3 regions of the Rhizobium sp. TH2 genome follow, and region 2 is predicted to be linked to each of the others. Evidence: predicted binding sites of a transcription regulator. Region 2 holds the regulator's gene; each other region holds the start of a gene.

Region 1 (10,609 bases), on a different replicon from region 2:
CCCCCGCCAGCTCAAGTCCGCTTGAGCAACTGTTCGACCGCGTCCCGCGGTCCACGATTGCCTATTTCTGGGAGGGTGCGCATCCCGTCAGTGGGCTTGCCTACGATCGCCGGTTGACCTGGGGGGATGCACGCAATGATCTCGTTTCCACTGGAGGCTCGGGCTTTTCGTTCCTTGCGATCATTGTCGCAGCCAGCCGTGGCTGGATCGACCGCCGGCAGGCGATAGAACGGATGCTTGGGATGGTCGCTTTTCTAGGAAAAGTACCGCGTTTCCATGGCGCATTCCCGCATTTCATCAATGGTGCAACAGGACATGTCGTGCCTTTCTCGCGTCATGACGATGGCGGTGATCTGGTCGAGACCGCCCTCCTCTTGCAAGGCTTGATTTGCGCACGTCAATATTTCGACGGCAACGATTCCGACGCGAGTCTGCTACGAACACAAATTCAGGAATTGGTCGATGACGTCGAGTGGGATTGGTACACGCCTGGCCCATGCGAGGCGCTGTACTGGCATTGGAGCCCAAAGCACAAATGGAAGATGGCGCTTCCGATCACGGGTTGGAACGAGGGTCTGCTTGCCTACGTTCTCGCGGCCGGTGCGCAACAACACGCAATTGACGACAGCGGGTTCCATCACGGCTGGGCAGGAAATGGAGCTTTGCGCAATGGCAACAGCTATTACGGCCACATCCTACCCGTAGGCCGACCGTTCGGAGGTCCGCTGTTTCTGGCTCATTCCCCATTCTGCGGCCTCAACCCGCGCTGGATGCGGGACCGATATTGCGACTACTGGGAACAGAACGTCGCCCATGCCTCAATCCACCATGCGCACGCCGTGCACAATCCGAACGAGCATGCCGGTTATGGCGCGGCGTGTTGGGGGCTGACGTCGTCGCATGGTCCAACGAACTATGTGGCCAGCGCGCCGGACAATGACCTCGGCATTATTGCCCCGACGGCGGCGCTCTCGAGTTTTCCGTATCTGCCGGAAGCAGCAGAAGCTGCGCTGAGGCATTATCTTGCAGTTGCCGATGGCCGGCTCTGGGGCCGCTACGGCTTTGTCGACGCGTTCGCGGCCAATGGACGGTGGATTTCGAAGAGCTATCTCGCTGTAAACCAGGGGCCGATCATCGCGATGATCGAGAACCACCGGTCCGGACTTCTATGGAATCTTTTTATGGACGCACCGGAAATCAAACTTGGCCTCGAAAGACTTGGAATAGGGTCGCCCACGGCCTCGCACATCGAGACTGTGATGGCTATCTCAGCCGGCTGAAGGAGAAGGCAATTGTCAGCGCCGTCATCGACGGACGAGAAACGCTTGAATTCATGCCGACCCGATTCAATTAACTCACTAGAACAAAGTCAGCAGACGAACCGGCAATCTCAGCTCAGAATTTAAATCGCTAGCACTCTGACAAGGAGAGTGCTAACACGGTGAGATTGGCCCTGATGGCCATAAGCTCTTTTCATTGAGGATATTTAGAATGACGGATATCAATTTCCGGCCACTGCACGATCGTGTCGTCATCCGGCGCATCGAAGCCGAAGCCAAGACCAAGGGTGGTATCATCATTCCCGATACCGCCAAGGAAAAGCCGCAGGAAGGCGAAGTCGTCGCTGTCGGCTCTGGCGTTCGTGACGACAAGGGCTCGCTCGTTGCCTTGGACGTCAAGGCTGGGGATCGGATTATGTTCGGAAAATGGTCCGGAACTGAAGTCAAGCTCAAGGGCGAAGATCTTCTGATCATGAAGGAATCCGACATCATGGGCGTCATCGCCTGATCGTTCAATTCACCCGTACTAGCCAATGAGCAATTTGCTCGGGAGTTTTCATCATGGCTGCAAAAGAAATCAAGTTTGGCCGCACCGCCCGCGAAAAGATGCTGCGCGGCGTCGACATTCTCGCTGACGCGGTGAAGGTCACCCTCGGTCCCAAGGGCCGCAACGTCATCATCGACAAGTCCTTCGGCGCTCCGCGCATCACCAAGGACGGTGTCGCTGTCGCCAAGGAAATCGAACTTGACGACAAGTTCGAGAACATGGGCGCCCAGATGGTCCGCGAAGTTGCTTCGAAGACCAACGACATCGCCGGCGACGGCACCACGACCGCGACCGTTCTGGCCCAGGCAATCGTTCGCGAGGGCAACAAGGCTGTTGCCGCGGGCATGAACCCGATGGACCTCAAGCGCGGCATCGATCTTGCGGTTACGGCCGTTGTGAAAGATATCCTTGCCAAAGCCAAGAAGATCAGCACATCCGAGGAGATCGCCCAGGTTGGCACGATCTCCGCCAATGGTGAGAAGGAGATCGGCGCCTATATCGCGGAAGCGATGCAGAAGGTCGGCAACGAAGGCGTCATCACGGTTGAAGAAGCCAAGACCGCCGAAACCGAACTCGAAGTCGTCGAAGGCATGCAGTTCGACCGCGGCTATCTCTCGCCGTATTTCGTCACCAACGCCGAAAAGATGGTGGCTGAGCTTGAGGATGCATATGTGCTGCTGCACGAGAAGAAGCTCTCAAACCTACAGGCCATGCTACCAATCCTCGAAGCGGTCGTGCAGGCCGGTAGGCCGCTCCTGATCATTTCCGAGGACGTCGAAGGCGAAGCTCTTGCAACGCTCGTCGTCAACAAGCTCCGTGGCGGCCTCAAGATCGCTGCCGTCAAGGCTCCTGGCTTTGGCGACCGCCGCAAGGCTATGCTAGAAGATCTTGCCGTCTTGACCGGCGGCACCGTGATCTCCGAAGACATCGGCATCAAGCTCGAGAACGTGACTCTTGAGATGCTGGGCCGCGCCAAGAAGGTGTCGATCACCAAGGAAAACACCACGATCGTCGACGGTGCCGGCCAGAAGTCGGACATCGAAGGTCGCGTCACCCAGATCAAGGCTCAGATCGAGGAAACCACCTCCGATTACGACCGCGAGAAGCTGCAGGAACGTCTTGCCAAGCTCGCTGGCGGCGTTGCCGTGATCCGCGTCGGCGGTTCGACGGAAGTCGAAGTCAAGGAAAAGAAGGACCGCATCGACGACGCGCTCAACGCGACCCGCGCTGCTGTCGAAGAAGGCATTGTTCCCGGCGGCGGTACGGCACTGCTCAGAGCCTCGGTCGTTCTCGATATCAAGGGTGAAAACGACGACCAAAACGCCGGCATCAACATCGTCCGCAAGGCGCTGCAGTCACTCACACGCCAGATCGCAGAAAACGCAGGCGACGAAGCGTCGATCGTCGTGGGCAAGATCCTCGAGAAGAACGAAGAGAACTTCGGCTACAACGCCCAGACCTCTGAATATGGCGACATGATCACCATGGGTATCGTCGACCCGGTCAAGGTTGTCCGCACCGCGCTGCAGAACGCTGCTTCCGTTGCCGGCCTGCTGGTGACCACCGAAGCCATGATCGCGGAGCTGCCAAAGCGTGATGCGGCTGGCGGCGGCATGCCCGATATGGGTGGCATGGGCGGAATGATGTAGTTTCTGCCGACAGCTGCAAAGCACAATCAACAGGTCCCGGGGTCACCCGGGGCCTATCTTGTCTCATGTCGCGCTCAGACGCGCGATCTTTGCTGAGGAATGCCGGCACGCTCCCCATTCCGATGTCTTACAATTCCCAGGTCAAATGGAGAAGAAGATCGATGATTTCTACGTCCGGGCTTCATGATGCAAGCCGCAGTGATGAAAAGCCCTGGCTGAAGGTTCTCGCGAAATATCGACAGCCCCATTCCGGCCGCAGCGCTCTCGAGCTCGCCGTGACCGCACTTCCGTTCGTTGTGTTATGGATGCTCGCCATATTGGCGGTCTGGCACGAAATCTGGTGGGGTCTGATTTTGACAGTGCCTGCCGCCGCGTTCCTGCTGCGGCTTTTCATGATCCAGCATGATTGTGGCCACGGCTCCTTCTTCGGACACCGCTGGCTCGACGACTGGACTGGCCGAACGATCGGCGTGCTGACCTTGACGCCATATGACTATTGGCGCCGGGCGCATGCAGAGCACCATGCGTCCGCCGGAAATCTCGACGAACGCGGCGTCGGCGACATCACCACGCTCACAATCGACGAGTACGAAGCCCTCTCGCGTTGGAGCCGCCTTGGTTATCGCCTTTATCGGCATCCACTCGTCATGTTCGGAGTCGGACCGGCTTGGCTGTTTCTGATCAAACAACGGTTGCCCTTCGGCATGTTTCGATCGGGCTACTTGCCGTGGGCGTCAACGATAGCAACAAATGTAGCGGTCGCGACTCTGATCGGCGTCATGATCTGGATCACCGGGCTCCTGCCGTTTCTGACCGTGCATCTGCCGATCACTCTAATGGCCGCCGCGGCCGGCGTCTGGCTATTTTACGTCCAGCACCAGTTCGAGGAAACACACTGGTCAAAGAAGCCGGAGTGGCAGTTCCAGACGGCTGCGCTACACGGCGCATCGCATTACGACCTTCCCTTCCCGCTCAAATGGATCACTGGGAATATCGGCATTCACCACGTCCATCATCTGTCGAGCCGCGTGCCGTTCTATCGGTTGCCCGAAGTGCTGCGCGATCAACCAGAACTGGCCGGTCTCGGCCGGATTACTCTGTTGCAGAGCTTTCGCTGCGTCAGGCTCACGCTGTGGGATGAAAGAAATGCTCGGCTCGTTTCGTTCAAAGAAGCAGCACAGCGGCGACAATGATATGTTCCGGACACTGAGGATCAGCGATATCGAAATAATTTTCCCGTTCGGATGATAATAGGGATGAAGGGAATCGAACTGTCGACCTCGCTATGTCATGACGGCAGGATTGCGCAAAAAGCGGTCGTCAGCTTGAACTCAGACTTGACCGATATCCGATCGTGCCCTGCTATGACTCAGATCGCGAAACCAGATATGCTGATGCCAGTGCCTAGACGATTGCGGCAGATGTCCGAGGGCGCTTGCATGCGTACGTTTCAGCCGCAATAGGCCGTTTTGAGGTTCTCACATAAACACCACTCACCTCACCGTGACGACCACCTTTCCTTTTGCGCGGCCCGTATTCAGGTAGGCAAGAGCCTCCTCGATCGCCGCAAAGGGGAAGGTCCGGTCGACGACGGGCCGTATGGCACCGGAATCGATCAGCGCAGTAATCTCGCGCAGTTGATCGCCGTGCGCGCGCATGAACAGGAATGAATAGCTCACGCCATGACGTCTTGCCTTCTTCCTGATTCCGTAGCTCAAAAGGCGCACGACCGTTCGCACGAACCAGCCTGACCCCAACTCCCTCGCGACATCGGGATCAGGCGGACCAGAGATCGAGATCAGCTTGCCACCGGGCTTCAGCACGCGGAGTGATTTTTCGAGCGTGTCCTTGCCGAGGCTGTTCAGTACGACATCATAATCGCTGAGGATCGTCTCAAACTTCTCCTTCTTGTAATCGATGACGACATCAGCGCCGAGATTCCTGACGAGGTCGAGGTTGGCGGTGCTCGTCGTCGTCGCGACCGTTGCGCCGATATGCTTCGCCAGCTGGATGGCAAATGTTCCGACGCCGCCGGAGCCGGCATGGATGAGAACTTTCTGGCCTTTCTTGAGATTGGCTTTTTCGATCAGTGCCTGCCAGGCGGTTAAACCGACGAGGGGAATAGACGCCGCTTCTTCCATGCTGAGATTTTTTGGCTTGATGGCAACGTCACCTTCGTTCATGGCGATCAGTTCCGCGAAAGTGCCGATGCGATCCTTGTCCGGGCGTGCGTAGACCTCGTCGCCAGGCTTGAACCGCTTCACTTTGTGGCCGACCCGGACGACAACGCCAGCCGCCTCATTGCCCAGAACGAGCGGCAGGCGATAAGGCAAGATGGTTTTGTACTCGCCATCCATGGTCTTCGAATCGAGCGGATTTAGACCGGCGGCCTGGACCTGGACCAGGACGTCGTCGTCCCTGAGCTGCGGGTCCGGCCTCTCGCCGATCCGTGCGTCGCTGTTCTTGCCGTAGCGATCGATGAAGAACGCTTTCATGTCTTGTTCTCGTGCATTGGTATTCTTCTTTCAGGTTCTGCTGATTGCATGAGGTGCACCATCCGTTTCACGATCTCAACGCAGCCACGCTGAGCGTTCTCGTTCGAATTGTGCGCTGGGCCTCCCCCAATGTGCTGACTGCTCGGAGATGGCCTCGCCTATTCCGGAGGATGCGCCTCTTATGATGACGACTTTTCGTTCTGAGTGCTCCCTGACCGTTTTGTTCGTTGCGAACGCACGCAGACGCCGTCTTCCAAGCGCAGTAAGATTGTATTCAACATCTAACTTGAACTTAGATGTCATTTGCAATATAAAAAATCAAGGGCTTTTTTTGGCTCAGGAGAAACCTTCGATGAAATCCGAAGACCGGAACGACCAATGTGGGAGTTCACTAATGTCAGGCAGCCCAGGATCGACTGGGGAGCAGCCCGGGCAAGTGTCGATTGGGCTCACAACCGGTCTAGAGTTTGTTGCGATGCTTGCCGCCGGAAATCTGCCGCGGCCGCCGATGGCAGAGATGCTGCCCTTCAGCCTGCTACCGCCCGAAGTAGGTAAGGTAGAGCTGCGTGCGGTGTCCGAGCATCGTTTTCTCAACACGATGAAAACGGTGCATGGAGGATGGATCATGACAATGCTCGACACTGCCATGGCGCTTGCAGCGCACACAACCTTGGCTCTGGGGGAGCTTTGCCCATCTCACGAGACTGCTGTGAAATTCGTCCGGCCCATTTCTGCTGACTGCGGCGAATTGCGCGTCACGGGCGATGTTATTTCACGTGGACGGACGCTCATCACGTTGGAGGGAAGGATAGAGAGCCTGCAAGGCAAGCTCTTTGCCCACGGCACATCGACCTGCTTGATCACTCGACGAGACGCATAATGTTGCCTGTGTGCTTCACCCAGGTCTCGAAGCAAGAGGTGCATCGGCCCTGGTGACGCCTTGCCCCCGAACTCACCCCTTCAGGCTGCTCGAAAGGAATATCCATGACTAGGGATCACGACCCAATCGTTATTGTGTCTGCCGTCAGAACGCCGCTCGGTCGCTTCCTTGGCGATCTGGCGCCAGTACAGGCCACGACTCTCGGCGCGCATGTGATCCGCGCCGCACTGGAGCGCGCGAACCTCGCACTCGATGGTCCGGATGAGGTCATTATGGGCTGCGTGCTTCCCGCGGGACAAGGACAAGCCCCCGCCCGGCAGGCAGCACGTGGAGCAGGTCTCTCGGATGCAGTCGGTGCCACGACCATCAACAAGGTTTGCGGGTCCGGGATGAAAGCCGCCATGCTGGGGCACGATCTTATCCTCGCCGGCACAGCTGATATGGTTGTCGCGGGCGGGATGGAATCAATGTCGAACGCGCCGTACCTTCTAAAAAAGGGCCGCTCGGGATATCGCGCCGGCCACGACCACATCTTCGATCACATGATGCTTGATGGCCTGGAGGACGCCTACGAACCGGGCCGCGCCATGGGGGACTTCGGTGAAGCCGCCGTGGCGGCCTACCAGTTTACCAGGGCTGATCAGGATGCGTATGCCATAGAATCCTTGACCCGCGCCCGCACCGCAATCGAGAATAAATCGTTCGTCGATGAAATTGCGCCTCTCAGAGTTCCGGTAAAGGGGGGGAAAAGATCGTCGATACCGACGAGCATCCTTTGAAGGTGTCTCCCGAAAAAATCCCAACTCTTCGGCCTGCGTTTCGGGCCGACGGCACCATTACCGCAGCCAGCGCATCCGCAAATGCGGACGGTGCTGCGGCGCTCGTTTTGACTCGCCGTTCGATCGCCGAGCGCGATGACCTGCCTATCCTCGCCGAAATCAAGGCGCATGCTACCCACAGCCAAGAGCCAGCCTGGTACACGACCGCTCCCATTCCCGCGATATGAAAACTGCTCAGTAAAGCGGGCTGGACCGTTGAAGACGTGGATCTCTTCGAAATCAATGAAGCGTTCGCGGTGGTGGCGATGGCAGCGGCAAAGGATCTTGGCATAGCACGCGACCGCCTCAACGTGAACGGTGGTGCTTGCGCACTTGGACACCCGATAGGCGCGACCGGTGCCCGCCTGATCGTTACCCTCCTCCACGCTCTGGCGAGACAGGGCTTGAGACGAGGCGTAGCCTCGCTTTGCATCGGTGGCGGAGAGGCGACCGCCATTGCTGTCGAGCGACAGCAATAGGAAAGGGCCAGATCGTCCCATGGTGTCACCGGCAAGGCTGGAATACTCACTGTCGCCGTCGTCACCAAACCGTTTCTGTTCAAGGATAGGTACCGTATGTAGGTAGCGGAAGAGGGCATCGAGCGGTTTCCCGTTAGCCGGTTTGGCTCGCGACGAATTCGGTCCAGGCAGCACAGTGCTGATGTCGGGTCGTGAATTTCTTTGCGCTGACATCTATCACGACCGCGCCTTACACGCTCTTCCTCGTCCCAACGACGAGGGCCACGGGCCCGCCTAACGCGGTATGGCCGATTTTCGGCTTGCTCTCTCAACATCCTACAGATTGCAATCAAACTCTATTTGAATTAAAGATGGCGACTAAAATCTAACGGAGGCCGAAATGAGAGTGAGCCGCACACAGGCGGAGGCAAATCGCGAAGCCGTCATCAATGTTGCGAGCCGACTTTTTCGCGAGCATGGTTTCGACGGGATTGGTCTGAAGGATCTAATGAAAGGCGCCGGCCTTACCCAAGGCGGCTTTTATAAGCAGTTCGCGTCCAAGGACGATCTGGCGGCGCAGGCTGCAAGGCGCGCGATCGAAAATGCTACCCGCAGATGGTCAACGGCCGCAGCCGCTAGCTCTGATCCTCTCGCGGCGATCGTTGCGTTTTATCTGTCAACGGGACATCGCGAGAACAAGGGCGAGGGTTGTCCGTTGGTGGCGCTCGGATCTGATGCGGCTCGCCAAAGCGCGGACGTGAGAATCCCATTTGAGGACGGAATCCGGGCGCATGTCCAAGTTTTGGACGAACTTTTGGAAGAGACCAAGAGCTTGCAACCCAGCAACAAAGCCATGGCGATGCTATCCCTCATGGTGGGCGCCGTCACGCTCTCTCGTCTCGTCAATGATGAAACATTATCCCAAGGCTTCCTGGATGCGGCTGCCGATGAGGTTAGGCGCATTGGGGACGCTAAGTCAGGAGCATGAGAGATGCGCCTCCGGAAGCAGAGCCAACGCTGTAATCTCAATTTCGACCGCGGTCGTGATCGCGTCGCGCGTGGGTTCGGGTCGCTCAGTTCTGCACACACTTGACAAGCGCTGACCGCGCCCGGCGCCAGCACGTTCCGGCCATACGGCTGACCAGTCAAATGACATTTGGAGAAAGCATGCGTCGCATCGTTGTAACAGGGATGGGAGCTCTCAGCCCCCTCGCAACCAATGTGCCAACCTCTTGGTCTCGGTTGCTCTCGGGTCATTCCGGCATTCGGCGGCTTCCGGACGATGTGGTGGGAGACCTGCCGTCGAAGATCGGCGGTACGGTTCCCACGCTCGAGGAAGACCCGGAAGGAGGCTTCGATCCAAATACCGTTTTTGCTCCTAAGGATCAGCGCAAGGTAGACCGATTTATTCTCTTCGCACTGGCGGCGGCGGAAGAGGCGCTTGCTCAAGCGAAGTGGAAGCCAGTCTCAGACACGGAGCGGCTTCGAACAGCGACCATCATTGCATCAGGTATCGGTGGGTTTCCCGCCATAACTGAAGCCGTGCGAACGGTTGATCAGCGCGGTGTGCGACGACTCTCACCGTTCACGGTGCCATCATTCCTGGTCAATCTGGCAGCGGGACAAGTCTCGATCAGGTATGGATTTAGAGGTCCGCTCGGCGCACCGGTCACAGCGTGTGCTGCGGGAGTTCAAGCGATCGGTGATGCGGCTCGGCTCATCCGGTCAAATGAGGCCGACATCGCGGTATGCGGTGGAACAGAAGCATGCATGAACATCGTCAGTCTTGGTGGTTTTGCCGCGGCTCGATCTCTCTCCACCGGCTTCAATGAAACACCCAGACGGGCATCCCGCCCATTTGACATGTTGCGTGATGGCTTCGTCATGGGCGAAGGAGCTGGCATCCTTGTTATCGAGGCGCTCAGCCATGCGCTTGCCCGAGGCGCCAAACCGCTTGCCGAGCTTGTCGGTTACGGCACCACCGCGGATGCGCATCACGTCACCTCAGGTCCCGAAGATGGTAACGGTGCACGTCGCGCCATGGAGATCGCGATCGCGCAAGCCGGAATCACTCCCCGTGAGGTACGCCATCTCAACGCACACGCGACGTCCACGCCAGTTGGTGACCTCGGAGAAATCAGGGCTATCAAGAGTGTTTTTGGTTCGGACTCCGCTATAGCAGTCAGCGGTACGAAATCAGCGACGGGTCACCTTCTGGGAGCTGCAGGCGGGCTTGAAGCCATCTTCACGATCCTGGCGCTCCAGAATCAGATGGCGCCACCGACCCTGAACTTGAATGCTCCCGATCCGGCGGGCGACGGAATTGATTTCGTGGTCAATGACGCCCGATCGTTGGAAATGGAGTACGCAATATCCAATGGTTTCGGCTTTGGTGGGGTCAATGCAAGCGCGCTGTTCCGACGCTGGAAGGGATAGTGGCACTGCGAGCATGTCTCTTGGAAGGCGCGGACAAAATCCCCTT
Region 2 (7,728 bases):
ACCGAGAAGTGAGCATGAAGAAGCTCGCCGCGGCCTTCAAGGGCAAGTCCGCCAACATGATGAAGCCGGCGAATGCCGAGAAGGTCACCGGTTACGTCGTCGGCGGCATATCGCCGTTCGGCCAGAAGAAGGCTGCGCCCACCGTCTTCGAAGCCGAAGCGATGGCGCATGAACTGGTCTATATGAATGGCGGCCAGCGTGGGCTTCAGGTGAAGCTCGCGCCGGCCGATGCGGTCGCGGTGCTGAAGGCGATATTAGCGCCGGTTGTCGTCTGAGGCGTCAGCCCGCGTTTTCGGTGGCGCTCGGTGCGTCGGCCTTGGGGCCGCCCTTGGAGACGCCGACCATGGCCGGACGCAGCACGCGCTCGCCGATCACATAGCCATCCTGCACGACCTGGATGACGGTGTTGTTCGGCAGGTCCGCATTGGGAACCTCGAACATCGCCTGGTGGAAATGCGGGTCGAACTTCTGGCCGGCGGGCTCGATCTTCTTGACGCCGTGGCGCTCGAGCGCGGACAGCATCGCGCGCTCGGTCATCTCGACGCCCTCGACCAGCGCCAGAAAGCCGGCTTCGCCGGCGGCGCGGGCTTCCGCCGGAACAGCATCCAGCGCGCGACGAAGATTGTCCGAGACCGACAGCATGTCGCGCGCAAAGGCTGCGGCGGAATAGGTCTTGGCATCCTTCACTTCGCGCTCTGTGCGGCGGCGAAGGTTGTCCATCTCGGCGGCCAGCCGCAGGAACTTGTCCTTCAGCTCGGCATTCTCGGCCTTCAATACCTCGATGGGATCGAGTTCGGCGGGCGCTTCAGCCTGCGCATCGGCGGCCTGGGCAGCGTCGGGCGTTTCAGCACCGGCCACGGCTTCCTGAGCCTCCGTTTCGTAAGCGTTCTTGTTGTCGTCCGTCATCACGGTCTCCGAAAGTTCTGAATCTTGCTTGGGTTGCTGCGGATATCGAGCTTTGCCGTCAAAAAATCAAGGCTTAAGAGCAAGAAACGTGCCGCAAAGTGCTTGGTTCAGGGCGTCTTGCCGGCGAGCCGCGATATGAGCTGGGCGGTGTAGTCGACCATCGGCACGACGCGGGAATAATTGAGCCGGGTCGGACCGATTACGCCGACGGCGCCGATGATGCGGTCCTCGCTGTTCTTGTAGGGTGCGACGATCAGCGAGGAACCGGACATCGAAAACAGCGTGTTCTCGGATCCGATGAATATCCGCACGCCCTGCCCGCCTTCGGCGAGATTGAGGATGTCGGAAAGCGATTCCTTCTTTTCGAGGTCGTCGAAAAGCAATCTCAGCCGGTCGATATCCTCGGCACCCTCGACCCCTTCGAGCAGGTTGGCGCGCCCTCGCACGATGAGCTGCGCCGAGCGACCATCATTGGCGCCACCGGACCATACGGCGAGGCCACGCTCGACCAGATCGCTCGAAAGCTGGTCGAGTTCGGCGCGGATGGTTTCCTTGAGCTTGTCGATGCGCACGCGCGCCTCGGCCAGCGTCAGGCCCGAGAGATGCGCGTTGAGAAAATTCGCCGCCGCCGTCAGCTGCGAGGACGTCGTGCCGGCTGGCAGCGAGATGATGCGGTTTTCGATCTCGTCCTGGTCGCCGACCAGCACGGCGAGCGCCTTTTCCGGCGAAAGCCGGATGAATTCGACATGCTTGACCAGCGTATCGCTCTTGGCGGTGATCACCAGACCCGCCCCGCGCGACACGGAAGACAGTATCTGGCTCGCTTCGTTGAGTGCGCTCTCCACGGGGAAGTCGCGATTTGGCGGCCGGATCTGGCGATCAATCTGCAACCGTTCCTCATCCGAGAGATGGCCGACCTGCATGAAGGCGTCCACGAAGAAGCGCAGACCTAATTGGGTCGGCAGCCGGCCGGCGGAGGTGTGCGGCGAATAGATGAGCCCCAACTCTTCCAGATCGCTCATCACATTGCGTACGGATGCGGGCGACAGCGACATGGGCAGCAGGCGCGACAGCGAACGCGAGCCCAAGGGCTCGCCGCTTCCCAGATAGCTTTCGACGATCCGCCGGAAGATTTCACCGGACCGCTCGTCCATACCCTTCATGCCAGTGACCTAATCATTCTCATGGCTTGGAATATAGTTGTTCCAGCGTCCACGCAAAAGGAATTTCAACCCTTTTCCTTTGCAAAACCTACCCTGTCCGACTAAGAGGCATGCTTTGAAGAGATCAGGAGCAGGAAGACATGCGGCCATCCGGACGGAAGACAGACCAAATGCGCAAGGTGAGCTTCGAGCGCGGCTTCTCCAAGCACGCCGAAGGCTCCTGCCTGGTCAAGTTCGGCGACACGCATGTGCTCTGCACCGCAAGCGTCGAGGAAAAGCCGCCGGCATGGCTGCGCAACAGCGGCAAGGGCTGGGTGACCGCTGAATACGGCATGCTGCCGCGCTCGACCGGCGACCGCATGCGCCGCGAGGCGACATCCGGCAAGCAGGGCGGCCGCACGCAGGAAATCCAGCGTCTCATCGGCCGGTCGCTGCGCGCCGTGGTCAGCTTGGAATCGCTCGGCGAGCGCCAGATCACGGTCGATTGCGATGTCATCCAGGCCGATGGCGGCACCCGTACGGCGTCGATCACCGGCGGCTGGATCGCGCTTCACGATTGCCTGAAATGGATGGAATCGCGCAACATGCTGAAGGTCGAGAAGGTCCTCAAGGACCATGTCGCGGCGATTTCCTGCGGCATCTTCGCCAATCAGCCGGTGCTCGATCTCGACTATCTCGAAGATTCCTCGGCCGAGACGGACGCGAATTTCGTTATGACCGGCACCGGCGGCTTCGTGGAAATCCAGGGCACCGCGGAAGGCGCGCCGTTCAGCGAGGAAGAACTCCATACGCTGATGGGTCTCGCCAAGCAGGGCGTTTCCGAACTGGTCGAGATGCAGAAGCAGGCGATCGCCTGAGAGGGATGATGGCAAAGGCGCCGGCACAAATCCTCGAATCCGCGCTCTATGCTAGCGATCTCGATGCCGCCGAGCGCTTCTATGCCGATGTCCTTGGGTTGGAAAAAATTGCGCGGGCGGGCAACCGGCACGTCTTCTTCAAATGCGGTCCGGGCGTGCTCTTGATCTTCAATCCGGCCGAGACCGCCATTCCTTACAAGAAAGGCCAGTTGCCAGTGCCGCCGCATGGTGCCCACGGTCCCGGCCATCTCTGCTTTAAGGCCGAAGCGGAGGAACTGGATGGTTGGCGCGACCGGTTGACGGCGGCGCGCGTCGAAATCGAATCCGACATGGAGTGGCCGCAAGGCGGACGCTCGATCTATTTTCGCGATCCGGCGGGCAATTCGCTCGAATTCACCGAAGCTCGCATCTGGGGACTTTGAATGCGCAAGCTCGATACCAAGACGATCGTCGTTGCCAGCCATAATGCGGGCAAGATCAGTGAAATCCGCGACCTGATCGGTCCACTGGGCTTCGAGGCCAAGTCCGCCGCAGACCTCAACTTCGCCGAGCCGGACGAGACAGGTACGACTTACGAAGAGAATGCCCGGATCAAGGCGCTCGCCTCCGCGATGGCCTCGGGCCTGCCCGCCCTCTCCGACGATTCGGGGCTTGCGGTCGATGCACTTGATGGCGCACCGGGCGTCTACACCGCCAATTGGACCGAGCGCGAGGACGGCAGCCGCGATTTCAACATGGCCATGGAGAAGGTCGAGAAAGCGCTGGCCGAGAAGGATGCGACGACGCCTGATAAGCGCACCGGCCGATTCGTCAGCGTACTTTGCCTCGCGTGGCCGGATGGCCATACCGAGATTTTCCGTGGCGAGGTGGAAGGCCATATCGTCTGGCCACCGCGCGGCAATCTCGGCTTCGGCTATGATCCCGTGTTCCAGCCGCTCGGCTATGCCAAGACATTCGGCGAGATGCCGGCCGAGGCCAAGCATGGCTGGAAGCCGGGTGACGCGCAGGCGCTGTCGCATCGCGCGCGCGCCTTCAAGCTCTTCGTCGAAACCTGCCTGGAAGGCTGAACTTGATCAAGGACGCACCATTGCTGGCGGATTCGGGTGAGCCCGGCTTTGGCGTCTATGTCCATTGGCCGTTCTGCGCGGCCAAGTGTCCCTATTGCGATTTCAACAGCCATGTCCGCCACATGGCCGTGGACCAGGACGCCTATGTGAAAGCGTTCCTGGCCGAGATGACCGCCATGCGGGCGATCTCTGGCAGCCGCACGGTCACCTCGATCTTCATGGGTGGCGGCACGCCATCGCTGATGAAGCCGGAGACGGTGGATGCGATCCTCAATGGCATCGCGCGGCACTGGCATGTTCCGGATGGCATCGAGATCACGATGGAGGCCAATCCGTCCAGCGTCGAGGCCGAGCGCTTCCGGGGTTACCGTGCCGCGGGCGTCAACCGCGTGTCGCTCGGCGTGCAGGCGCTCAATGACCGCGACCTGAAGTTCCTCGGCCGGCTTCACAATGTCGAGGATGCTCTGCGGGCGGTGAAGCTGGCGCGCGAAATCTTCCCGCGCATGAGTTTCGACCTGATCTATGCCCGGCCCGGCCAGACCGGAGACGAGTGGACACGCGAACTCAACGAGGCGATTTCCTACGCCGTCGATCACCTGTCGCTCTACCAGCTGACGATCGAGGAAGGTACGCCGTTCTTTGGGCTGCACAAGGCTGGCAAGATTATCATTCCCGATCAGGATGCCGCAGCGGAACTCTATGAGATCACCCAGGCCGTGACATCTGCCGCCGGGATGCCGGCCTACGAGGTCTCCAACCATGCCCAGCCGGGTGCGGAAAGCCGCCACAACCTCACCTATTGGCGCTATGGCGACTATGCCGGGATCGGCCCCGGTGCGCATGGGCGGCTGACATCCGGCGGGCGGAAATTTGCGACAGCGACCCACCGCACACCGGAGGAATGGCTGAAGCTCGTCAACGAACAAGGCCATGGCATGGTGGATCGCGACGCACTCGAAACCGCCGAACAGGCCGATGAGATGCTGCTGATGGGTCTGCGCCTGCGTGAAGGCCTCGATCTCGCGCGATGGACGTCGCTATCCGGACGTGGACTCGATCCCGAGCGCGAAGACTTCCTTCTTCAACACGGCTTCGTCGAACGTATCGGCAATTCCCGCCTGCGCTGCACCCCGCAGGGCATGCTCATCCTGGATGCAGTCGTCGCCGATCTCGCAGCATGATCCTGCCACCATCATACTCAATTCGTTCTTTTTGCATGATTTTTTTGACTCGATACTGACAGGGCTCTTGACCGTCGCGCAAGCTTGGGTGCATATGTATAGTCATTAGGTAGCGCCAGGACGATCTGCTCTCCGCGTTCAGAACCTGATTCTTATTATTCGGAATCACATGGCGACGATTCATTTCGATGAACCGAGCCCGTCCGTGAAGCGGAACAAGAAATCCCCCTTCACGGTCGAATGGCCAACTCTTTTCCTCGCATTTTTCATCTACTCGGCCTGGCTGGCTCTCACTTATTTCTGGGAATCCGTTCCCTTCATCCTGCTCTTGCTCGCCGGTGGCTGGCTCGTGGCGTGGCATGGCTCGCTTCAGCACGAAGTGTTGCACGGCCACCCCACCCGCTTCCGGCGGCTCAATGACGCGATCGGGTCGGTGCCCATCGCACTCTGGCTACCCTACCCGCTCTACAAGCGCGCCCACCTCAAGCATCACAATGACGAATGGCTGACGGACCCGATCGAGGATCCGGAATCCTATTACATGACAGGCCCGACATGGCAGCGTCTGGGTGCCTTCGGGCGGCTACTGACCAAGGTCAACAACACCCTGCCCGGCCGGCTGATCATCGGCCCGTTCGTGACCCTCATGGCTTTCTGGAGCCATGAGCTTGCGGCGATCATGCGAGGCGACTTTCGGCATCTCCCCCATTGGGCGGTGCATCTCGCGGGCGTTGCGGCCGTGCTTTATTGGGTCATAGCGATTTGCGGCATGCCGCTCTGGATTTACCTGCTGGGCTTTGCCTATGCAGGCATCTCCTTCACCCGGCTGCGCTCATTCGCCGAGCACAATTTCGCCGAGACGAAGGAAGAGCGCACGGCCATCGTCGAGAACACACCGGCCTTCGGCCTGCTGTTTCTCTACAACAACCTGCATATCGTGCATCACAACAAGCCGGCTTTGCCGTGGTACAAGATTCCCGGCCTCTATCGGGCCAATCGGGACGCCTATGTCAAATTGAATGGCGGGCTGGTCTATAACGGCTATTGGGATGTCGCGAAGCAGTATTTCTTCCGCGTCCATCACAATCCGGTCCATCCGCATTATCCGGAAACCGTGGACGCGCAGGAAACCACATCGACGGTCCGGGCGGATCAGGCGACCTTCGGGTAGCCCAGGCGGAGCGCTTCGTCGCGGAAGCGCTCCAGCTCGGCATAGTCGGTATCGTCGAGGAATTCGATGCCAGATATGCCGAGCACATCGACCGCATCCTTAAGCGCTGGATCGCTCAAGGCATCCGAGATCGCATCCCGCAACGCCGCCACTTCCACATCGCTCGCATCGTGCCGTGTAATGTAGGGCAGCCCCGGCCCCATCGGCGTCTCGCCCACTATCCTGACGCCGGCGATCTTTTCCGGCGCATGCCTGGCATGCAGGCCCCAGGTGATGCTGTCGATGGCGGCAACATCCGCCCGGCCTTCGCGAACAGCGGCGATCGAGGCGAGATGCCCGCCTGTCACGACAACGTCGGAGAAAAACGGCTTTCCACCAGCAAGCGGTGCCACCGATATGCGCAACAGGTTCATGCCGGAATTCGAAAGCCAATCGTTGATGGCCGCGCGCTGTCCGCGCATGTCTTCGAGGCTTTGCGCCGGATTGTCTTCGCGCACCACGATGAAGCTTGCCCGTTTCGCGCCCTTGCCGCCGGAATAGGAGAAAGCCGGCGTCGCCACCAGCCGCACCTTGCCCTTGAGCTCGCTGACATAGGGATAGCCGCAGGTCTGCGCCAGCGCGAGGTCCGGCCGAAGCCAGTAGCTATGATATTCGCCGCCGCGATCCAATACATCCGGTGCCGCAAAGCCCTTGGCGCGCAAACGATCCCGGATCGCGATCCAGAGCGCATCATTGGCGCTCCGGACCCGGTCCGGCATATCGTACATCATCAGGCTTGCGACTGTCGTCATCCGTTACTCGTTGATCAGGCGCCTCAGGAGTTCGATCTCGTGCGACAGCTTCTGGTCACCCGAAATCAGTTCCTCGATCTTGCGTACCGCATGCAGAACCGTCGTGTGATCGCGTCCACCGAAGCGGCGGCCGATTTCCGGGAAAGAGCGCGGCGTCATCGTCTTGGAGAGATACATAGCGATTTGACGCGGCTTGACAATGACCCGGGTCCGGCGGTTGGAAACGAGCTCCTGTCGCGACACATTGTAATGCCGGGCGACGATGCGCTGGATATCCTCGATCCGCACCCGCTTGGGTTCGCCCGCGCCGACCAAGTGGGCGAGAAGCTCGTCCACGCGCTCGAGTGTCAGGTTCGGCTCGAAGGAAAGGCGGAAGATCAACTGGTTGAAGGCGCCTTCCAGCTCGCGACCGGACGCCGTTACATTGGTGGCGACATGCTCAAGAATGGCTTCGGGGATATCGATGCTCGAATCCTGCTGTCTTGCTTGGGCGAGACGGAGCTTGAGCATTTCCAGACGCATGGCGAAATCCGGCGCGTCCATCTCGATATTGACGCCGCCCTGCAGCCGCGAACGCACGCGCGGGTCGAGC
Region 3 (10,609 bases), 1.7 Mb from region 2:
GGCGCTGTTCGAGAGTGGTGCGATCCTGTTCTATCTCGCGGAAAAGTCCGGCAAGTTCCTCCCCCAGGACGGCGCGGGTCGCTACGAGACCCTGCAATGGGTGATGTTCCAGATGGGCGGCCCCGGCCCGATGTTCGGCCAGGTCGGCTTTTTCGTGAAATTCGCCGGCAAGCACATCGTGGATCCCCGCCCGCGCCAGCGCTATCTCGACGAAGCCAGGCGCCTGCTCGGCGTCATCGAAGGCCGGCTCAACGGCCGCGACTACATGATGGGCAGCGACTACACGATCGCCGACATCGCGCTCTGGCCCTGGCTCCGCACCATCAACGGCTTCTACGGCGCCGGCGAACTGGTCGGCATCAAGGGCTTCCCAAGGGTGCTGGATTACGTCAAGCGCTGCGAGGAGCGTCCGGCGAGCATCAAGGCCGTCAATATCCCGGCGCGTGGTTGATAAGAAGTCCCCGCCCCAAACCCCTCCCCACAAGGGGGAGGGGCTTAACCGGCGGCACCCTCACCGCAAAAACAGCAACGCCGCGGCGTGTGGAAATGGTAGTTGAGGCGGACAGTGCGACAACGTAAGCCCCTCCCTTGTGGGGAGGGGTTGGGGCGGGGTCTTTCTTAAACTCCACCAATCACATCGCGCAGGATTGCGTTAAACGCTTCGGGCCGTTCCATCGGCACGTAATGCCCGCAATCCTCGATGACATGCAGCCGGCCATTCCGGGTGAGTCCGGTCTGCCGCGCCGAGGATTCCGGGCCGGGTGCGGTATCGTCCGCACCGGTGACGAAGACGACCGGGATTTCCAGTTTCGAGAGTAACGCCTCCCGATCTGGCCGCGTATGAAACACGCTGACGCCACGCGCGATGTCTTCCGAGGGATGACTGAGCGCAAGTTGAAGCGCCTCTGATCGCGCTTCGGCATTGCTGTCTGCAAATAGTGGATTCCAGAAGGTCGCCCACGCCGCTTCGACACCCGCCTGCTCCAAAATATGCAATGCACTTGCATGGAGTTCGGGATTCGGCCGGTGCCTGGCATTGGTGCCGATCAGCACGAGTGCCGCGACGCGCTCGGGCGCGATGCTAGCCACTTCAAGGGCACAGGAGCCGCCGACAGAGTTCCCGACGACAATCATCCGCTCCTCCTTAACAGGGCTCAGTGCGGCGGTCGCCCACTCGCGCATGGTATCGCCATGGCCGTAGAGCGTTGGCGCATATGTCGAATCGGGAAGGAGGTCCACCTGCGCCGACCACATCCTGCCGTCCAGCGGCAGCGCATGCAGGAAAAGAATGCCGATCCTTGCGTGTGATGTCGTGGCCACAGCCATCCTTCACGTCAGAGGAGGCGTCAATGGCCCGAGGTCTCGACGGGCATGCGGGGAAAGATGAATACGCCGGCCATGCGGCCATTGTTGTGCTCACCGAAGCCGCTGGATTCGCCGATGCAGACCAGCGGCTGGCGCTCACCTGGACCGGTGACGATGTGCGTGGAGAAGCAGAAGGACGAGGCCGACGAAGAGGCATTCTCGAGCAGCTCGAGAATGCTGATCCTGTCCGCCGCATCGTAGCATCGCAGCAGGGTCAGCAGGCCGCACTCGCCGCCTGCGAGTCCATGCAATTGCTCACTGAGCGTTCCGAGCTGGAACAGGCCATTGGCCAGATCACCGCTCCATTCGTCGGTGACGCAGAACTTGTCGAGAGCCGACGACTCGAAACCGCTTTCAAAGCGTTCCTGAGGAAGCTGCGCCGCAGGTGCTTTCACCTTGGATATTCTGAACACTGCCTGCCCCCGCCCCTCTTCCGCCGACCTGCCGCGAACTCTCTGCTTTACTCATGGTAGATAAGTAAGTTTGCCCTGTAGGCGGCAAGATTGCGCTGATTCAATGACACATTAATCCAACAGTCGGCAGAAAAAACAGCATTCGTCCGAGCGCGACCATAAAACATGATACTATGTCATGTTTTTGGCTTCCCATTCAACTGGACGGCAGGTATCCGGACCCCATTTCCTCGAATCGAAGGCAATTCATATAAGAGATTTCATCCGCTCGGCAATAGAGAATCCCCACGCCCTGTGCTTTGGTCGAAAATACTTGGTCACTCGCCAGAGTAAACGGTTCCGTTATTTCTTTTCTTGACGCCGAATAAGCCTTTTGGCGCATGCAGATAGCGGATTACCTTGGTCAAACGAAAAGGGGCGTCCCTCAGGACGCCCCTATCTACATTAGACGGTGGTAATAGGCTTGAGCCTATTACATCATGTCCATGCCGCCCATGCCGCCCATGCCGCCAGGCATGCCGCCAGCGGCATCCTTCTTCGGCAGCTCGGCGATCATCGCTTCGGTGGTGATCAGCAGCGAGGCGACAGAAGCAGCGTTCTGCAGCGCGGTGCGGACAACCTTGACCGGGTCGACGATGCCCATGGTGATCATGTCGCCATATTCAGAGGTCTGGGCGTTGTAGCCGAAGTTCTCTTCGTTCTTCTCGAGGATCTTGCCCACGACGATCGAAGCTTCGTCACCGGCGTTCTCGGCGATCTGGCGAACCAGCGACTGCAGAGCGCGGCGAACGATGTTGATGCCGGCTTCCTGATCGTCGTTTTCACCCTTGGAGGTGATCTTGGTCGAGGAGCGGAGAAGAGCGACGCCACCACCGGCAACGATACCTTCCTGGACGGCAGCGCGGGTCGCGTTGAGCGCGTCGTCGATGCGGTCCTTCTTTTCCTTGACTTCGACTTCCGTCGAGCCGCCGACGCGGATCACGGCAACGCCGCCAGCGAGCTTGGCAAGGCGTTCCTGCAGCTTCTCGCGGTCGTAATCGGAGGTGGTTTCCTCGATCTGCGCCTTGATCTGGGTGACGCGGCCTTCGATGTCGGACTTCTGGCCGGCACCGTCGACGATCGTGGTGTTTTCCTTGGTGATCGACACCTTCTTGGCGCGGCCCAGCATGTCGAGGGTCACGTTTTCGAGCTTGATGCCGATGTCTTCGGAGATCACGGTGCCGCCGGTCAGGATGGCGATGTCTTCGAGCATTGCCTTGCGGCGGTCGCCGAAGCCGGGAGCCTTGACGGCAGCGATCTTGAGGCCGCCACGGAGCTTGTTGACGACGAGGGTCGCAAGCGCTTCGCCTTCGACGTCTTCAGCAATGATGAGCAGCGGACGCGAGGTCTGGACGACAGCTTCGAGCACCGGCAGCATGGCCTGGAGGTTCGAGAGCTTCTTCTCATGGAGAAGAACGTAGACGTCGTCGAGATCGGCGACCATCTTTTCGGCGTTGGTCACGAAGTACGGCGAGAGATAGCCGCGGTCGAACTGCATGCCTTCGACGACTTCGAGTTCGGTTTCGGCGGTCTTGGCTTCTTCAACCGTGATGACGCCTTCGTTGCCGACCTTCTGCATGGCTTCGGCAATGTCGAGACCGACCTGCTTGTCGCCGTTTGCGGAGATCGTGCCGACCTGTGCGACTTCTTCCGAGGTCGAGATCTTCTTTGCCTTGCGGGCAAGATCCTTGACGACTTCGGAGACAGCGAGGTCGATGCCGCGCTTGAGGTCCATCGGGTTCATGCCGGCGGCAACGGCCTTGTTGCCTTCGCGGATGATCGAGGCGGCGAGAACGGTCGCGGTCGTGGTGCCGTCGCCGGCGATGTCGTTGGTCTTCGAAGCGACTTCGCGGACCATCTGGGCGCCCATGTTCTCGAACTTGTCTTCAAGTTCGATTTCCTTGGCGACCGAGACGCCGTCCTTGGTGATGCGCGGAGCGCCGAAGGACTTGTCGATGATGACGTTGCGGCCCTTGGGACCGAGGGTGACCTTCACCGCGTCAGCGAGAATGTCGACGCCGCGCAGCATCTTTTCGCGTGCGGTGCGGCCAAACTTGATTTCTTTTGCAGCCATTTTAGAAAACTCCCGGGCTCAGTGCCCATTGGTTGTCATGGATTGAAGGGATCCGGCAATCAGCCGATAACGCCCATGATGTCGGATTCCTTCATGATCAGAAGGTCTTCGCCGTTCACCTTGACTTCGGTGCCCGACCACTTGCCGAACAGAACGCGGTCGCCGGCCTTGACATCAAGAGCAACGAGCGAGCCCTTGTCGTCACGAACGCCGGAGCCGACAGCGACGATTTCGCCTTCCTGCGGCTTTTCCTTGGCGGTGTCGGGGATGATGATGCCGCCCTTGGTCTTTTCTTCGGATTCCACGCGGCGTACGACGACGCGGTCATGGAGCGGACGGAAATTGATGTCTGCCATCGTTAGTTTCCTCGATCAAATAGATTGCCGGGTCTTCTCCGGATGAATGGATTGTTAGCACTCGTCTCCTTGGAGTGCTAGCGGCGTGGATTTAGGCTTCACGTGTTCGTGAGTCAAGGTTGAGCTCGTGAAATATTTTTAACGGAATGGTGAATGGGCGACGGCCGGGTTTCGAGCTTTCACACTGCCAGCAGCGAGGTCGCTGGAAGATGGATGCCCGGCCCAAACTGAAGGCGGCCGGGAAACGTGGCTTCCCGGCCGCAATGGCTTGATCTTGGGCTCTCACAGACTGCGGACTTATTTCGCCTCGCTCGCCGCCTTCTCGATAAGGTCTGCGACGGCCTTGGGGTTGGACACATAGACGGCGTGGCTGCCGGGGACTTCCTTGACGGTCGAGCCGGCGCGGCTTGCCATCATGCGCTGGGCCGGCGGCGGGATCATCCGGTCGTCGGAAGCGACGAGGTAGTGGCTCGGCTTGCTCTTCCAGGCCGGATCGGTGACGGCGCCAGTCAAAGCGCCCAGGCCCCACGGAACCTGGGAGTCGGCCATGAAGGCGGCGGTGTCGGCATCGACATCGGCGGCGAAGGAAGCGGCGAACTTGGCCTTGTCGAGGAACAGGAAGCCATCGACCGGCGGCAGGATCGGCGGAACGGCAGCACCCTCCGGCGGATTGGCGATCAGCGTCGAGATCGACTCGCCCTTGTCGGGGGCAAAGGCGGCGACATAGACCAGCGACTTGACCTTCTCGTCGGTGCCGGCTTCGCTGACCACGACGCCGCCATAGGAATGGCCGACGAGAACCACGGGGCCGTCGAACTGGGCAATGGTGCGCTTGGTCACCGCCACGTCATCGGCAAGCGACACGGTCGGGTTCTGGACGATGGCGACATTGTAGCCGTCCTTCTTCAGGATGTCGTAGACGCCCTTCCAGCCCGAACCATCGACGAAGCCGCCGTGAACGAGGACGATGTTCTTGACGCCGGTGGGTTCGGCATGGGCGATTGTTGCGCCGGTGGTGGCGGTGACGACGACGGAAGCGGCCAGCGCTGCGGCGGCGGCGATCAGGGTGTTGTTGGTCATTTGGGTATCTCCTCTGGGGTTGCCTATTTCGCGATAACCATTATTGCGATAATTAATATCTAACCGAAGATGATTCCTTTGTCCAGAAGTTTTTTATCGCGATAATCATTTTTGTGATAAGGTGCTCTCAACACTTCGATAAAAGGATTCGTTTCATGACCGAACCACCGCTTTTGCCGCTCGACAGCCAGCTCTGTTTTTCCATCTACTCGGCGGGAATCGCCATCAACCGGGTCTACAAGCCGATGCTCGACGAGTTAGGCGTCACCTATACCCAGTATCTCGTCCTCTCCACGCTGTGGGAACTGGACGGCTTGACGATCACGGCGATCTCCGACCGGCTGTGGCTCGAGCCCTCCACCATCACGCCGGCGGTCAAGCGGCTCGAAGCCGCGGGCTATGTCGAGCGCCGCCGCAACAAGGAGGACGAACGCCTCGTCCAGGTGTTTCTAAGCACCAAGGGCAAGGACCTGCATGCCAGGACCGGATGCCTGACCCAAACGCTGCTCGAGCGATCGGGCTTTTCGGTGCCTGAGATGATCGCCCTGAACGAAAAGGTACAGAAGCTGAGAAGCGGCATGCGAGAGACCACACCTACGTGAGTATGGTGAAGAGCCAGCCGGCACGATCGGAACACCTTCGCGCTGGGCTGCCGGCGGTTATCACGCATTGACAGGCCCCGCACTTTGGGCCAGAAAGCTCCCATGGAGTGTGCGAATACTCCACGAGGCGTCATGCTGCAGTTTCGCATCCCGATTTCAAATTGCGGAGCAAACCCATGGCGAACTTTGGTTCGATTTCGGCTGACAAGCTTTTCAAGCTCATCGGCACCCCCCAATCCCCTGTTATCATTGACGTGCGCGACGACGACGATTTCGCCGCGATTCCATCCCTCATCCCCTCCTCGATCCGACTTGATTATTCCACCGTCGATACCTGGGCCGGCGACTTTGCTAGGCGCCAGGTCGTCGTGGTCTGCAAGCGTGGCAAGAAACTTTCCGAGGGCGTGGCCGCCTTCCTCAGGCTCGCCGGCGCCGCGGCGGAAGTTCTCGACGGTGGCACCGAAGCCTGGATCGAGGCCGGCCTGCCGATGGTGCCGGTGGCGCGGATTCCTGGCGGCGCGGTGACCGGCAACACGCTCTGGGTTACCCGCTCGCGCCCGAAGATCGACCGCATCGCCTGCCCCTGGCTGATCCGGCGTTTCGTCGATCCGCAGGCAAGGTTCCTTTTCGTCACGGCATCCGAAGTCGAAGCGGTAACCGAGAAGTTCGGTGCCACGCCCTTCGACATCGAGGGCGTCTTCTGGAGCCATCGCGGCGAGACCTGCACCTTCGACACGATGATCGAGGAATTCGCGCTCGACATTCCCGCACTCCACCGCCTTGCCGAGGTTGTGCGCGGAGCCGACACGGATCGCCATGATCTTGCCCCTCAGGCTGCGGGGCTGCTGGCCGTTTCGCTCGGCCTCTCTCGCATGCATTCAAGCGATCTCGCCCAGTTGGAAGACGGCATGCTGGTCTATGACGCCTTCTATCGCTGGGCGCGCGACGCGACGGAAGAGCGCCACACCTGGGAAGCGCATGCGCCGCGGCGGGCCAAGCCATGACGGCGGGCATTGAGACCGCGGCCCGGCCGGAGCAGACAGCTCCCGCCGAGGCCCCCTCGTTCTCCGAAGCGACTCGGGTCTGGACGAAAATCGGGTTTCTTTCCTTCGGCGGACCGGCGGGCCAGATCGCGCTGATGCACAAGGAACTGGTCGACGAGCGGCGCTGGATATCCGAGAGCCGCTTTCTGCATGCGCTGAATTTCTGCATGCTGTTGCCGGGGCCGGAAGCGCAGCAACTGGCGACCTATATCGGCTGGCTCATGCACGGCTGGCGCGGCGGCGTGGTGGCCGGCACACTGTTCGTGCTGCCGGGCTTTCTGGTGATGCTCGGGCTTTCCACGGCTTATGCGCTGTGGGGAGAGACCGATTGGCTCGGCAGCCTGTTCTTCGGGCTCAAGGCGGCGGTGCTCGCCATCGTCATCGAGGCAGTGATCCGGATCGGCAAAAGGTCGCTGAAGACCAACGCCATGAAGGCGATCGCGCTCCTCGCGTTCCTCGCGCTCTTCCTGCTGAACGCACCGTTTCCGCTGGTAATCCTGCTGGCGGGTATCGCCGGCTATGTCCTGTTCCGGACCGGCGCCAGGACGCCGGCAATCGGGCATGGCGCAGCGGTCGAAGTCGCCGACAACCTGCGCACCGACCATCGCGCCTCGCCGAAAGGCGCCTTGGCCGCCGTCATTCTCTGGGGCGCATTATGGGCGCTGCCCTTCGTCCTCATCTGGATGGCGGGCAATCCCGGACAATACTCGGAGATCGGCAGCTTCTTTTCCAAGATGGCGGTGGTAACCTTCGGCGGCGCCTATGCCGTGCTTTCCTATGTCGCCCAGCAGGCGGTGGACCATTATCACTGGCTGCGGCCGGGCGAAATGCTCGACGGGCTGGCGCTCGCCGAGACGACGCCGGGGCCGCTGGTGCTGGTGCTCACCTTCACCGGCTTCATGGCCGCCTACCGCAATCCCGGTGGCCTGCCGCCGCTGGCGGGCGGCATCACGGGCGCGATCCTCACGACTTGGGTGACCTTCGTGCCCTGCTTCCTGTGGATTTTCCTCGGTGCCCCGTGGATCGAGAGGCTCCGCGAGAACAAGGCGCTGGCCAGCGCGCTGGCGGCGATCTCGGCGGCGGTCACGGGGGTGATCCTCAACCTCGCGATCTGGTTTGCGCTGCATGTGCTCTTCGCCCGGGTGGACACGCTGCGCGCCGGACCCTTCGCGGTCGCATCGCCCGAATGGACGACGCTGGATCCGTCAGCACTGGTTCTGGCGCTCGCCTCGGCCATCCTGCTCTTCCGTCTCAAGGCCGGCACCTTCGCCACGCTCGCGATCTGCGGCACGGCTGGCATGGTGCTGAAATATTTGGGCCTCGCCTGAGGAAAATCAGGAGGCCAGGCGCATGCGGATTGGGCTGCCCTTGTCGCGCTTGACGAGGCCCTTTGCCTCCAGGTCCAGTTGAACGGTCTTCGACCACCAGCCGAGGCCCGCGCCATCAGTGAAGGTTTCGCCCGGTAACCGGACCGCAAGTCTCTCGACGATTTCGGCGAGCGTAAGCGGTTTGTCACCTCCGGCGAGCACATCGAGCCAAGCTTGCCGCACCAGCCCATAAATGCCGGCATCGACGCTATATGTCTTGCTCGGATGATTGACATTCTCGATATCGATTTTCGTTGCGGTCATGGCGGCCTCCATGGGGTTGATGGAAGAATGACGTGTGCGATCAGTCAATCCCGACAGCATGTGCGGAAATATCCTCCTCACCCGATCGTGATTACCCTCGATCAATCGTGACTTTCATCCTCCGCCCGGTCTGGGCAACCTCCCCGTCTTGACGAAAAGCAAATGGAGGAACGATATGCCACACTTGCCATTGACCCGACGCAGCCTCTTTATTTCGTCCGCGACGCTGCTTGCCGCGCCCGCAATCCTGACCCGGTCAAGCTTTGCCCAGACCGCGCCCGAGGACACCATGAACACCATGCCCGAGACCAAGAGCTTCAACATCGGCAAGTTCAAGGTCGCCACGATCCGTGACGGCAAGGTGCTGGCCGAAAGGCCGAACGAGACATTCGGCATCAACCAGAAGCCGGAAGATGTCGCGGCTTTGCTCGAAGCCAACATGCTGCCGGCGGACAAGTTCATCAATTCCTTCGCGCCCACCCTGGTCGATACCGGCAGCGACGTGATCCTGTTCGACACCGGCTTCGGCGAAGGCGGCCGCGAGAAGGGCAACGGCCAGCTTGTCGCCGGCATGCAGACGCTGGGCTACGAACCCTCCCAAGTGACGCTGGTCGTGCTGACCCATATGCATGGCGACCATATCGGCGGCCTGATGGAAGGCGGCAAGCCGGCTTTCGAAAATGCACGCTATGTCGCCGGCCAGGTCGAATACGATTTCTGGAAGGATCCGGCCCGTATCGGCTCGCCGGCCGAGAACGGCCACAAGGGCGTACTGAAAAATGTCGTGCCGCTCGCCGAGAAGATGACCTTCGTCAAGGAAGGCTCGGAAGTTGCGCCCGGCATCGTGGCGCATGAGGCCTTCGGCCATTCGCCCGGCCACCTGGTCTTCCGGCTGGAATCCGACGGCAAGGGCCTGATCATCACCGGCGATACCGCCAACCACTATGTGTTGTCGCTGCAGAACCCGGATTGGGAAGTGCGCTTCGACGCCGACAAGGCGGCTGCGGCAGCATCACGCCACAAGGTATTCGACATGATCGCGGCCGAGAAGCTGCCCTTCGTCGGCTATCACATGCCCTACCCGGCCGCAGGCTTCGTGGAGAAAGCCGGTAATGGCTATCGCTATGTTCCGGTGACCTATCAGTTCGAGATTTGACCCGATCTCACAGGCAATGAAAAAGGCGCGCCCCCAGTGGCGCGCTCTTTGGTTTCGTCACCCATTACGAGGACGTCTTCAATTTCGTGTTGCACAGGCTGTAATAGCCGCCGCCCTTCTGGATCCATTTCAGCGAACCCAGCGTATTGTTGGCCTTGTTCTGGTGATAGGCGTCGACGCAGGTATGGAGACGACCCTTGCCAGCGGATTCGGACGAGTATTTCGCGGCAATCGCCTTGGGGAACATCACACCCTTGGGCGCCGCAGCCGTTGCCTTTTCAGGCTCCTCGTCGGCATCCATCGAGACATCCGGCTCGGCGGTCGCGTCGGCGCCGCACTGTGCCTTGCGGAAGTCGTTCCACTTCACATTCTTGGCCGACCCGTCCTTCTGGGCGATCTTGTATTTGGAACTGCACTCTTTCATCGTCAATGCCGAGGCCGGCGTCGCCGCCGCGAAGATTGCCACGGACCCTAGAAGTGCGAGAGAAGTGAGGATTGCGGCTCGACTCGACATGGAAAATCTCCTTCCAGTTGCACGATTGCGAATGCTACCATCGGATTCGCAAAACCACTTGTCAATGCGGTAAACCACATGAGGAAGCCTTCCCGAACACTGGCGGATTGATGGCAAAACAGAGAAGCAAGTGGCCTTCAGGACAGGTCGATGACGAGGGCTCTATGCCTTGCCCAGATGTTTGGGCCAGAATTCCTGATGTATTGCGGCGGCTTCCTCTTCAAGGTTCGTCGGACCGACGACGGTGACGATGCGCGCGCCGGTTTGCAACACCGCCCGACTCGGTACGTTCAACCCGATCCCGGCGATCTCGCCAAGCCGCGTTTCGGAACACGC

The links. The regulator HrcA, encoded in region 2, represses chaperone genes, less so after heat shock. The targets are predictions, from matches to a motif close to GTTAGCACTCNCNNNNNGNGAGTGCTAAC.
Region 1: the regulator HrcA is predicted to act here: its motif matches at 1,410-1,438, upstream of groES (co-chaperone GroES).
Region 3: the regulator HrcA is predicted to act here: its motif matches at 4,301-4,329, upstream of groES (co-chaperone GroES).

The regions. Positions count from the first base shown of each region.
Region 1 is NZ_CP062232.1:181,280-191,888, reverse strand. Features, by position in the region: gene IHQ71_RS29755 (glucoamylase family protein) at 1-1,280, shown strand, start outside; gene groES (co-chaperone GroES) at 1,492-1,788, shown strand; gene groL (chaperonin GroEL) at 1,842-3,476, shown strand; gene IHQ71_RS29740 (fatty acid desaturase) at 3,638-4,669, shown strand; gene IHQ71_RS29735 (NADP-dependent oxidoreductase) at 4,970-5,971, opposite strand; gene IHQ71_RS29730 (PaaI family thioesterase) at 6,324-6,851, shown strand; partial or broken gene IHQ71_RS29725 (acetyl-CoA C-acyltransferase) at 6,956-8,148, shown strand; gene IHQ71_RS29720 (TetR/AcrR family transcriptional regulator) at 8,528-9,115, shown strand; gene fabF (beta-ketoacyl-ACP synthase II) at 9,295-10,563, shown strand.
Region 2 is NZ_CP062231.1:945-8,672, reverse strand. Features, by position in the region: gene ybaK (Cys-tRNA(Pro) deacylase) at 1-275, shown strand, start outside; gene grpE (nucleotide exchange factor GrpE) at 280-906, opposite strand; gene hrcA (heat-inducible transcriptional repressor HrcA) at 1,014-2,069, opposite strand; gene rph (ribonuclease PH) at 2,210-2,926, shown strand; gene IHQ71_RS00030 (VOC family protein) at 2,935-3,348, shown strand; gene rdgB (RdgB/HAM1 family non-canonical purine NTP pyrophosphatase) at 3,349-3,993, shown strand; gene hemW (radical SAM family heme chaperone HemW) at 3,990-5,174, shown strand; gene IHQ71_RS00015 (fatty acid desaturase) at 5,344-6,345, shown strand; gene IHQ71_RS00010 (phosphate/phosphite/phosphonate ABC transporter substrate-binding protein) at 6,327-7,136, opposite strand; gene dnaA (chromosomal replication initiator protein DnaA) at 7,140-7,728, opposite strand, start outside.
Region 3 is NZ_CP062231.1:4,140,491-4,151,099, forward strand. Features, by position in the region: gene IHQ71_RS20525 (glutathione S-transferase C-terminal domain-containing protein) at 1-451, shown strand, start outside; gene IHQ71_RS20530 (alpha/beta fold hydrolase) at 619-1,320, opposite strand; gene IHQ71_RS20535 (hypothetical protein) at 1,347-1,778, opposite strand; gene groL (chaperonin GroEL) at 2,251-3,891, opposite strand; gene groES (co-chaperone GroES) at 3,951-4,247, opposite strand; gene IHQ71_RS20550 (alpha/beta fold hydrolase) at 4,545-5,327, opposite strand; gene IHQ71_RS20555 (MarR family winged helix-turn-helix transcriptional regulator) at 5,483-5,929, shown strand; gene IHQ71_RS20560 (sulfurtransferase/chromate resistance protein) at 6,106-6,933, shown strand; gene chrA (chromate efflux transporter) at 6,930-8,300, shown strand; gene IHQ71_RS20570 (DUF6958 family protein) at 8,307-8,603, opposite strand; gene IHQ71_RS20575 (MBL fold metallo-hydrolase) at 8,779-9,759, shown strand; gene IHQ71_RS20580 (hypothetical protein) at 9,824-10,273, opposite strand; gene IHQ71_RS20585 (nucleoside deaminase) at 10,436-10,609, opposite strand, start outside.